DNA from 3 places in the Vibrio sp. T11.5 genome. Region 3 is predicted to be linked to each of the others. Evidence: riboswitches for the same ligand, from Rfam matches in the RefSeq annotation. Region 3 holds a riboswitch; each other region holds the start of a gene.
The links. Region 3 has a riboswitch for thiamine pyrophosphate ahead of thiB (thiamine ABC transporter substrate binding subunit). Riboswitches for the same ligand answer to the same signal wherever they lie in the genome.
Positions count from the first base shown of each region.

Region 1: another riboswitch for thiamine pyrophosphate. It lies ahead of thiC (phosphomethylpyrimidine synthase ThiC); the one in region 3 lies ahead of thiB (thiamine ABC transporter substrate binding subunit).
Region 2: another riboswitch for thiamine pyrophosphate. It lies ahead of thiD (bifunctional hydroxymethylpyrimidine kinase/phosphomethylpyrimidine kinase); the one in region 3 lies ahead of thiB (thiamine ABC transporter substrate binding subunit).

Region 1 covers NZ_JAPPTP010000032.1:1,018-4,229, reverse strand. The annotation lists gene thiC (phosphomethylpyrimidine synthase ThiC) at 1-1,635, opposite strand, end outside; TPP riboswitch at 1,807-1,905, opposite strand; gene crcB (fluoride efflux transporter CrcB) at 1,974-2,357, opposite strand; gene OH455_RS21035 (multicopper oxidase family protein) at 2,468-3,212, opposite strand, start outside.
Region 2 covers NZ_JAPPTP010000003.1:253,123-256,334, forward strand. The annotation lists gene OH455_RS05615 (hypothetical protein) at 104-1,300, shown strand; TPP riboswitch at 1,650-1,747, shown strand; gene thiD (bifunctional hydroxymethylpyrimidine kinase/phosphomethylpyrimidine kinase) at 1,856-2,686, shown strand; gene OH455_RS05625 (ABC transporter ATP-binding protein) at 2,676-3,212, shown strand, end outside.
Region 3 covers NZ_JAPPTP010000014.1:23,468-26,679, forward strand. The annotation lists gene mpl (UDP-N-acetylmuramate:L-alanyl-gamma-D-glutamyl-meso-diaminopimelate ligase) at 1-1,074, shown strand, start outside; gene OH455_RS14695 (flavin prenyltransferase UbiX) at 1,089-1,715, shown strand; TPP riboswitch at 1,753-1,866, shown strand; gene thiB (thiamine ABC transporter substrate binding subunit) at 1,920-2,912, shown strand; gene thiP (thiamine/thiamine pyrophosphate ABC transporter permease ThiP) at 2,922-3,212, shown strand, end outside.

The DNA of each region.
Region 1 (3,212 bases), on a different contig from region 3:
CCAACGGAACTCAAATCGTGCTTTTGATAGTGCATTATCGCGCACTTGTGCTCCTGGGTGCCCTTTAGCTAAGTCGGCAGCGTGCGCGGCAAGTTTATAGGTAATCAGCCCAGTTTTTACGTCTTCTTTATTAGGCAGGCCTAAGTGTTCTTTTGGGGTCACATAACACAGCATTGCACACCCGTACCAACCGATCATCGCCGCACCAATACCTGATGTAATGTGGTCATAGCCCGGAGCAATATCTGTGGTTAGAGGGCCGAGCGTATAGAAAGGGGCTTCATGACAATGCTCTAGCTGCTCTTCCATGTTCTCTTTAATCATATGCATTGGCACATGTCCTGGGCCTTCAATGATCACCTGAACATCATACTCCCATGCGATCTTTGTAAGCTCTCCAAGGGTGCGTAATTCTGCAAACTGGGCTTCATCATTTGCATCGGCGACAGAGCCAGGACGCAGGCCATCACCAAGCGAAAGCGCCACATCGTATTTAGCACAGATTTCACAGATCTCGCGGAAGTTGGTATAGAGGAAGCTTTCCTGATGATGAGCAAGACACCATTTAGCAATGATAGAGCCACCGCGTGAAACAATGCCTGTCACGCGTTTGGCTGTCATAGGTACATAGCGAAGGAGTAAGCCCGCATGGATAGTAAAGTAATCGACGCCCTGCTCCGCTTGCTCAATTAAAGTGTCGCGCATCACCTCCCAATTGAGGTTTTCAGCAACGCCGTTCACTTTCTCCAATGCTTGATACATAGGTACTGTACCAATTGGGACAGGGCTATTACGCAGAATCCATTCGCGAGTCTCGTGAATATTACGACCAGTAGACAAGTCCATCACTGTATCGCCCCCCCAACGTGTCGACCAAACCAGCTTTTCAACTTCTTCCTCAATTGATGAGGTCACAGAGGAGTTACCAATGTTGGCGTTTACCTTCACAAGAAAGTTACGACCAATGATCATAGGCTCAGATTCTGGGTGATTGATGTTTGAAGGGATAATGGCACGACCCTCGGCGACTTCTTTTCGCACGAATTCAGCGCTGATTTCATCGGGAAGATTGGCACCAAAACTTTGCCCAGGGTGCTGCTGATTGAGAACCTGATCCCGATACTTTGCTCGGCCCATATTTTCGCGTAATGCAATGTACTCCATCTCAGGTGTGATAATACCTTTGCGGGCATAGTGCAGCTGAGTAACGCATTGGCCATCTTTCGCACGGCGGATGCGTGGCAAGTTGCCATATCGAAGCTCATCGAGCGTTTCATCTTTCAATCGCTGCTTGGTGTATACAGAGCTGACATCATCGAGTACTTCTGTATCGCTACGTTTTTCTATCCATTCCTCTCTCAGTTTAGGTAAGCCACTGTACAGGTCTATTTTATGCGTAGGATCGGTATAGACGCCTGAAGTATCATAAACACGTACTGGCTCATTTGGCTCAAAAATTGGAGAGTCTTTGGTACCCCCAATCAAACTATCTGCGAGAGATATTTCGCGCATCGGGACACGAATGTCAGGGCGTGAACCCTCAACGTATACTTTGCGAGAATTTGGGTACGGTTGTACAGAAAGAGAATCAATGAACTGTTTTGCTTCCAGTCTCGCTTGCTTGCGACTCGACATAGCATTTTTCCTTGCTTTGTTATTCTAGATAAAAAGATTTTGGATAAAAATGCTTGGCGGATAGATGCGACAAGAGGAGTCAAAATCCAGGTGATGCGACTAGAGTGTTAACTAATGATCACCGAAACAACTTCGACTATTTGATAGATGCACCCAGAGAGAACTCTGGTGTAGGTATCGTCTCTTGTTCCCTTCGCAGGTGTTAGCCTGATCAGGTTCAACGGATCCCGAATTAACGGTCTCAGCCTTATGGCACTCCGACAAGTAAAATCAGTATATAAAAACGGCCTGGTGAAACCAAGCCGAGCTGTCTATTTTTAGAACAATTTTATCAAGTATTAGCTTTTGATCAGAATTTGAAAGCCAATCCAAGCCGCCGATATACTCAAGACAACATTGAGCAGTACATTTAGCCCCATCTTGAAAAATGCACCTTGTTGCATAAGAAGTACATTATCCATGGAAAAGGTTGAGAAGGTGGTCAGTGCGCCAAGGAAGCCTAGGCCGATGATTTGACGCCATGGTTCGGTGGCCAACACTTCATTTTCAAAAGCGGCAATCAACAAGCCCATAATAAATGAACCCACAACGTTGACCGTGAGCGTACCATAGGGGAAACCTCGCCCGAGTAATACCGCGCAAAATTCTGAAACCAAGTATCGTGAGCATGCACCAAAGGCACCACCTAATGCGATAAATCCAAGTATAGAAAGTTGTCCCATGGTTCCTCCTGTCACATTCTGCCGTATTGTATCTGGAATAAGGCTATTTTCGAATCAAAATCGCAACACATTATCTCAAATTAATTTTGAAATTTAAAAAGTTACAGGAGTCACTTTACCTCGATGTAACCCATTAGTCCGGTTTTCATGTGTTCAATGACGTGGCAGTGATACATCCAGCGCCCTGGATTATCGGCAACAAACGCCGCTTTGGCTCTACCGTTTTTACCTAGTAGTACGGTATCGGTATGGAACGGTTCAGCAATCTTTTTACCGTCCATTTCCAGAACAGTGAATGTATGACCATGAATATGAATTGGGTGGTGATATTGGGTAACGTTCTTCAAATCAAATATATAAGTTTTACCGTACTCGAGCGTCGCCAACGGAGCCGGGATGTTATCTTTACTCATGCCTTCCCACGCTCTCTTATTGGTTAACCAGAACTTGGGCATAGCTTTACCATCTTTACTCGTTGGAGTAACCGCTCCCTCCCACTCAAAAACAAAGTCAATTTCCTCAGCATTAGCCAAATCAAGCTGGGGCACTGGATTCAATGGTAACTTGGGCAACAGCTGAGACTCAGGCAAAGAGGAATCGACAACTTCGAATTCACACAAAGGAAATGGGAAACGCCCCTTCATTTGACGAACATAGACACGTTCGCCAGCTTGAGGAGCAATAAGACCTATATCAACCCTCATTCCTGGGCCAACTTTATGCTGATATAGCTTATAGGGCGTTTTTACGGGGTTACCATCGATAGCGATGACCCATGCCTCAGCACCTTCCACTACAATCGGGTAGGTAATGGTATTATCGACGTTGGCGATTCGTAACCGTGTTGTTGCTCTG
Region 2 (3,212 bases), on a different contig from region 3:
TATTAGAGTCTTTATACTTTTGCTTATTAATAGCGCAATTTGCTATGTGCTAGATACAAGCATTAACCCAACATAGAAGTATCGATTAGATAAGGAATAAACAATGGAAATTGGTGGTTACGATGAATATCGTTATGAGCAATTAAGGTCTGTCGGAGTCGGGAATCTAGCCAAGAGACTCAAATACCTGAAAATCAACGAAGCTGCAGAGAAAGAGTGTATGGATGCTCTTTTGCAAATGGCGATGAATATAACCCAGGCTTCATACAGACAGCATTGCCGTAACAACAGTCCTACTGAGTGGATCAATATGTTGAGAGGTTTTGTCAACCAGTTTAAAGTTGCGCAAAGTATGCGTCATACTTGGTCTCTACCTCAGAGTATCCGCTCGAAAGTCAACCAACATGAAGCGCAGGCTTTGGTAAGACAAATGGAGATGGTGACAGCACTTTCTTTTTATACGTTCAACTCCAGTTCTCTTAATACAGGAATGACGGGTTACACTACGAAAGGAAAAAGGCTCGATGACAGTGCGGTTAATGTCTGGAACTCGTATAAAGAGTGGAGACAAAACTCAACATCACATGTAGACGTGCCCGTTTATCGTCAAATTACTGTACCAAATCCTCAAAATTCTGCTTGGTGGAAGTATGCCAATGATATTGTCAATGGTAGAAACCCTAAAGGGCCTGCGGGCACTATTAAAAGCAGTCGTTACTTATCATGCAGTTTTCACAAAGGCTTTATAGAGGGCGCTTGTTTCCCTGTTTACAAAAACACCGAGGGTATTCTGAACTTTATTATTCGTCGTGCTCAAGGTGTCAATATCAGTGCCTTTAGTGGCTACAATAGTACCAACCTCGCGAGTCGATTAGATAATACTGCCGTCAGGACGTTGAACATCACCGACACTTCGGTCAAAACGGTTTCTGACTATGAGAAAAAGTACGTTAATGAAGTGATCGAGCAAAGTAAAACCCTCATTTTTGAATACCGCCGTATCAATAAGATGAAGCAAGGGTATGAAAATTTGGCAAAACTAATGGGGCTCAAAAGCAATGATTCTGCGATTGCGGTTCAAGCAGAATTTTTATTGCCTCCTTCTGCACAGCTGTCCGTGGATAGGATAGTGAAAAAACCAGCCTATCCAGGTGCTGCCAATGTTCCAGTATTGGAAGTGCATTGTACGTATGTAAGAAGCACAGAAAAATCTAATGGTTTACCTCAAGTACTGGCACCAAGTGATCAGTCGATGTTCTTGGGACCAATCAATCTTTACCCTGCTCAGCAAGTTCACTAGAGTGTTGCGAGCGTCTTCAGCAGATTGAGGGCGTTTTTCGTCTCTTCGTGGTTCCGTTAATCCTCGCCCGAGCTGGGCGGGGATCCCATATCTAAGGTGTGACAGTAGTAGCGTCTAGCTTTCCACACCATCTCTCAACTTTTCCTCACTGCATTACCACCAATGCAGGAGCGTGCCATCAGCACTATAGACTCCGTAATTGGATTACCTTGCAAGATGAATAACATCAAACCTGTCATCGCCATTCAACAGTCAGATTCGAACAGGTAACAGAGGATCTAACTAGCCATGATAGCGCTTTTTGTAAATTAACGAGTGCATTCGCTTTTTAATTACTGTTATTATCATCGGGAAATAGTCGGGGAGCCTTAGGGCTGAGATCGCATTGCGAGACCCGTAGAACCTGATTCAGTTAGCACTGACGTAGGGAACTATTCGCACCAATGCTTGAGTATGCTCATTCTGGTGCACTCGCTTTTTATGATTCGATCTTCCCTTTATTGATCACTTCATGTTTGGCTGAGAGTTCCTGTACGTCTTGTAATAGGAGCACCCATGCCACAATCACAAGACACACCACCCATAGTATTAACCATCGCAGGATCTGATAGCGGTGGTGGCGCTGGTATTCAAGCGGACATTAAAGCCATATCTGCGACTGGCAGTTACGCGTGTTCTGTCATTACGGCCATTACCTCACAAAATACGCTTGGCGTAAGCGCAATTCACCCTATTCCTCTGGAGCATATTGAAAGTCAGCTTGACGCCGTGTTTACGGACCTCAATGTGGTTGCGGTTAAAGTCGGAATGTTGGCTGACGCGCGGATCATTAAGGTCGTTGCGGACAAAATTAGACAGTACAAGCCTGCTCATCTGGTGGTTGATCCTGTGATGGTCGCCACCAGTGGCGATCTTCTGCTGGAGCAGTCGGCGATTAGCACATTAAAAGAGCAACTGATCCCGATGGCGGATCTGATCACCCCCAACCTTCCGGAAGGGGCGGCTTTGATTGATGGTGTTGTGCCGGAAAATGAAGATCAGATGGGTAATATGATCGAAGCATTGCGCGCGCTCGGTGCCAAAGCGGTTTTGCTTAAAGGGGGGCATCTAGAAAAAGATGACAACAGCAATGATTTGCTGATCTTAGCGCAAACGAGTGAGCTTTTGAGTGCCAAACGATTCCCGACGAAAAACACTCATGGAACAGGCTGCACCTTATCTTCAGCGATTGCCTCTTATCTTGCGCAGGGCAATAGGCTGCACAAAGCCGTGTATCTAGGTAAACAATACATCTCCCAGGCCATCGCTCATGCTGATGAACTCAATGTTGGCAGGGGGCATGGGCCGGTCCATCACTTTTTCTGTGGCCACATCAATGTTCGCTGAGCCGATTGGGATCGAGATTCAACGTGCAAGCTTGCAGTACACGGATAATCTGGCTCCGACATTGGCGCACTTTTCTATGTCGATACCTGCTGGGCAGTGGACGTGTATTTTGGGACGCAGTGGCTGCGGGAAAACTACCTTGCTGCGTTATCTGTCAGGTCTGTTGAACGACAAAGCGCACTGGACCGGAGAACTGACTCTCAGTCATAGCCAAGCACTGCAAGGTCAAATCGCTTACATGGCACAACAAGACCTGCTGCTACCATGGTTCAATGTCCTGGATAATGTTTGCCTGAGTAGTAAGTTTGGCAGCGCTCAACCTGACAGGAATCGAGCGCTGCGGTTGCTGGAGCAAGTCGGGTTATCGGATCAAGCGGCGGCTATGCCCGTACAGTTGTCAGGTGGTATGCGTCAACGTGTGGCGTTGGCTCGTACGTTAATGCAAGACAAACCCGTGGTACTCATGGATGAGCCTTTTTCTGCGCTAGATGCAGTGACGAGACATAAATTGCAGACATTGGCCGCT
Region 3 (3,212 bases):
TGGCTGCAGGAGTTTCTTCTCCATGACCGTTGGGTGCTGGCTGTCTCTGGAACTCATGGAAAAACGACCACTTCCAGCATGCTGGCGTGGATTTTAGAAGATTGTGGCTACCAACCTGGCTTTCTTGTCGGTGGTGTCTTGGGCAACTTCGGTGTTTCAGCACGTTTGGGCGAAAGTATGTTTTTTGTCGTGGAAGCTGATGAATACGATAGTGCTTTTTTCGATAAGCGTTCTAAGTTCGTGCATTACCATCCTCGTACGTTAGTGATGAACAATTTGGAGTTTGATCATGCGGATATCTTCGATGATCTGGAAGCGATCAAGCGCCAATTCCATCACTTAGTCAGAACCGTGCCGGGGAACGGTCGAATCCTTGCTCCGCAAGAAGATTCAGCAATTGGCGATGTATTACAGCGTGGCTGCTGGAGCGAAACGGAGTTCAGCGGTGAACAAGGTGATTGGCGAGCGGAGAAACAAGTCGCCGATGGTTCAATATTCACCGTTTTCTTCCAAGGGGAAGCCGTCGGTACTGTGAAGTGGGATCTGGTGGGTGATCATAACGTCGACAATGCTTTGATGGCCATCGCAGCAGCCCGTCATGTGGGTGTAACTCCAGATTTAGCCTGTCAGTCGCTGGCGAAATTCATCAATACCAAACGTCGACTTGAACTAAAAGGTGAAGTGAATCAGGTTACGGTTTACGATGACTTCGCTCATCATCCTACGGCGATTGAACTTACTGTGGGTGGATTGCGTAATAAGGTCGGCCAACAACGTATCCTAGCAGTACTTGAACCTCGTAGTGCGACGATGAAACGTGGCGTGCACAAAGAAACATTGGCGGCTTCCCTTGCTCAGGCCGATGTAGTTTTCCTTTATCAACCAGATAGTATTGAATGGTCTGTCGAGGACATTGCCCAGCAGTGTCAGCAATCGGCTTATGTGTCAGACAGTGTTGATGCGTTAGTGCAGATGCTGACTGAACAGGCTCAACCGGGCGATCAAATTCTGGTGATGAGCAATGGTGGGTTTGAAGGCATCCACGACAAGCTGCTGGCTAAACTCGCCGAATAGATTAATGTAGTAGTATGAATAATGAGAAAAACAAAGCAATTACACTCGCTTTTACGGGGGCTTCAGGCGCACCGTATGGGCTTAGATTGCTTGAATGTCTGCTAGCCGCCGGCTATCAGGTACATCTGCTGATATCGTCAGCGGCTCGAGTTGTGTTAGCAACTGAGCATGATATGAAATTGCCAGCGAACCCAGATTCCGCCCAACAAGCATTGGTCGCACACCTTAATTGTGATTCCGAGAAGTTGGTTGTCTATGGTAAAGACGACTGGTTCTCTCCAGTGGCTTCCGGGTCTGCGGCGCCAAAACAGATGGTCGTGTGTCCTTGTTCTGCAGGCAGTGTCGCTGCCATCGCACATGGTATGTCCGACAATCTCATCGAGCGTGCGGCTGATGTGGTGATGAAAGAACGTGGGCAATTGCTGCTGGTCGTCCGTGAAACACCGTTCTCGACGTTGCATCTAGAAAATATGCATAAATTGTCGCAGATGGGCGTCACCATTATGCCTGCGGCACCGGGCTTCTACCATCAACCTAAGTCTATTGAAGATCTGGTCGACTTTATGGTGGCGAGGGTTCTCGATCATCTTAATGTTGAACAGGGGCTTGTTCCGCGTTGGGGATATGACCAGCGCGCTTAATTCTGGCCAATTGATAACATTACGATTACAATTCAGCCGACACTCATCGGGGAGCTATTCATCGCACAGATGAAGCTGAGATTGGGCAAAGCCCAGGACCCGTGTACCTGAACCAGATAATGCTGGCGTAGGAATTGAGTCTGAACATTTGCCCTGCCAATGTTTCCTCAAACCTGTGCCGCTCAACCAAGGAGAGAGCGAGCAGTGAAAACCACTTTAAGCACCATCGCCGTTACCACACTGACATCTTTTTCTGCATTGGCAGCAGATAACACCCTTACCGTTTATACCTACGATTCTTTTGCCGCGGATTGGGGCCCCGGCCCGAAAGTGGCAGCCGCTTTTGAAGCGCATTGCGGTTGTGATGTCAATTTTGTTGCTCTTGATGATGGTGTCTCTATTCTTAACCGCCTGCGTCTCGAAGGGGACAACAGCAAAGCGGATATTGTGTTAGGTTTGGACAACAATCTAATGGCGGAAGCACAGAAAACAGGTTTGCTTGCTGAGCATAATGTCGATACCAAATCAGTAAAATTGCCCAATGGTTGGGAAGACAGTACTTTTGTGCCGTATGACTTCGGGTACTTTGCGTTTGTTTACAACAAAGAAAAGCTAACCAATCCACCAAAGAGTCTTAAAGAACTGGTGGAATCTCGGAATGATCTGAAAGTGATTTATCAGGATCCACGCACCTCAACACCGGGTCAAGGTCTGATGTTGTGGATGAAATCTGTTTATGGTGATGATGTTGTACCCGCTTGGAAGCTACTGGCTAAGAAAACCGTCACTGTCACGAAAGGTTGGTCTGAGGCTTACTCTATGTTCCTTGAAGGTGAGTCAGACATGGTGTTGTCTTACACCACCTCACCGGCATATCACCTGATCGCAGAAAGCGACAGCCAATACGCAGCGGCTGACTTTTCTGAAGGCCATTACACTCAGGTTGAAGTTGCGGCTAAAGTCAAAGCATCGAAAAACGAAAAGTTAGCCGATGAATTTATGACGTTTATCCTTAGCGATGATTTTCAGTCTTTGATGCCAATGGGTAACTGGATGTACCCAGTGACAGAAGTCGCATTGCCTGAAGGTTTTGAGACACTGACGGTACCTGAAAAAGCATTGAGTTTTAGCGCAGAAGAAGTAGCCCAAAACCGAAAAGCTTGGATACGTGAGTGGCAAAGTGCCTTAACCTTTTAAGGAGACGCTTTGCGTAGTATTCCACAATTGGGACTCTGGGTCGCGATAGCTATCTCGGCCTTTGTTGTTTCTGCTCTCGGTGCTTTATTAGTTGCGGCCCCATCCCTGAATATCGCTCAGGTTTGGTCAGACCCTTACTATCGGTATGTGACCAAGTTCAGCTTTTACCAATCGTTTCTGTCGACTCTGCTCAGTGTTGGTTTAGCGGTTCCTTTAGCGCATGCTTTATCTCGGCGTAACTTTCCTGGTAAGTCATTATTGCTTAAGTTGTTTGCCACAACATTGGTGCTGCCTGTATTG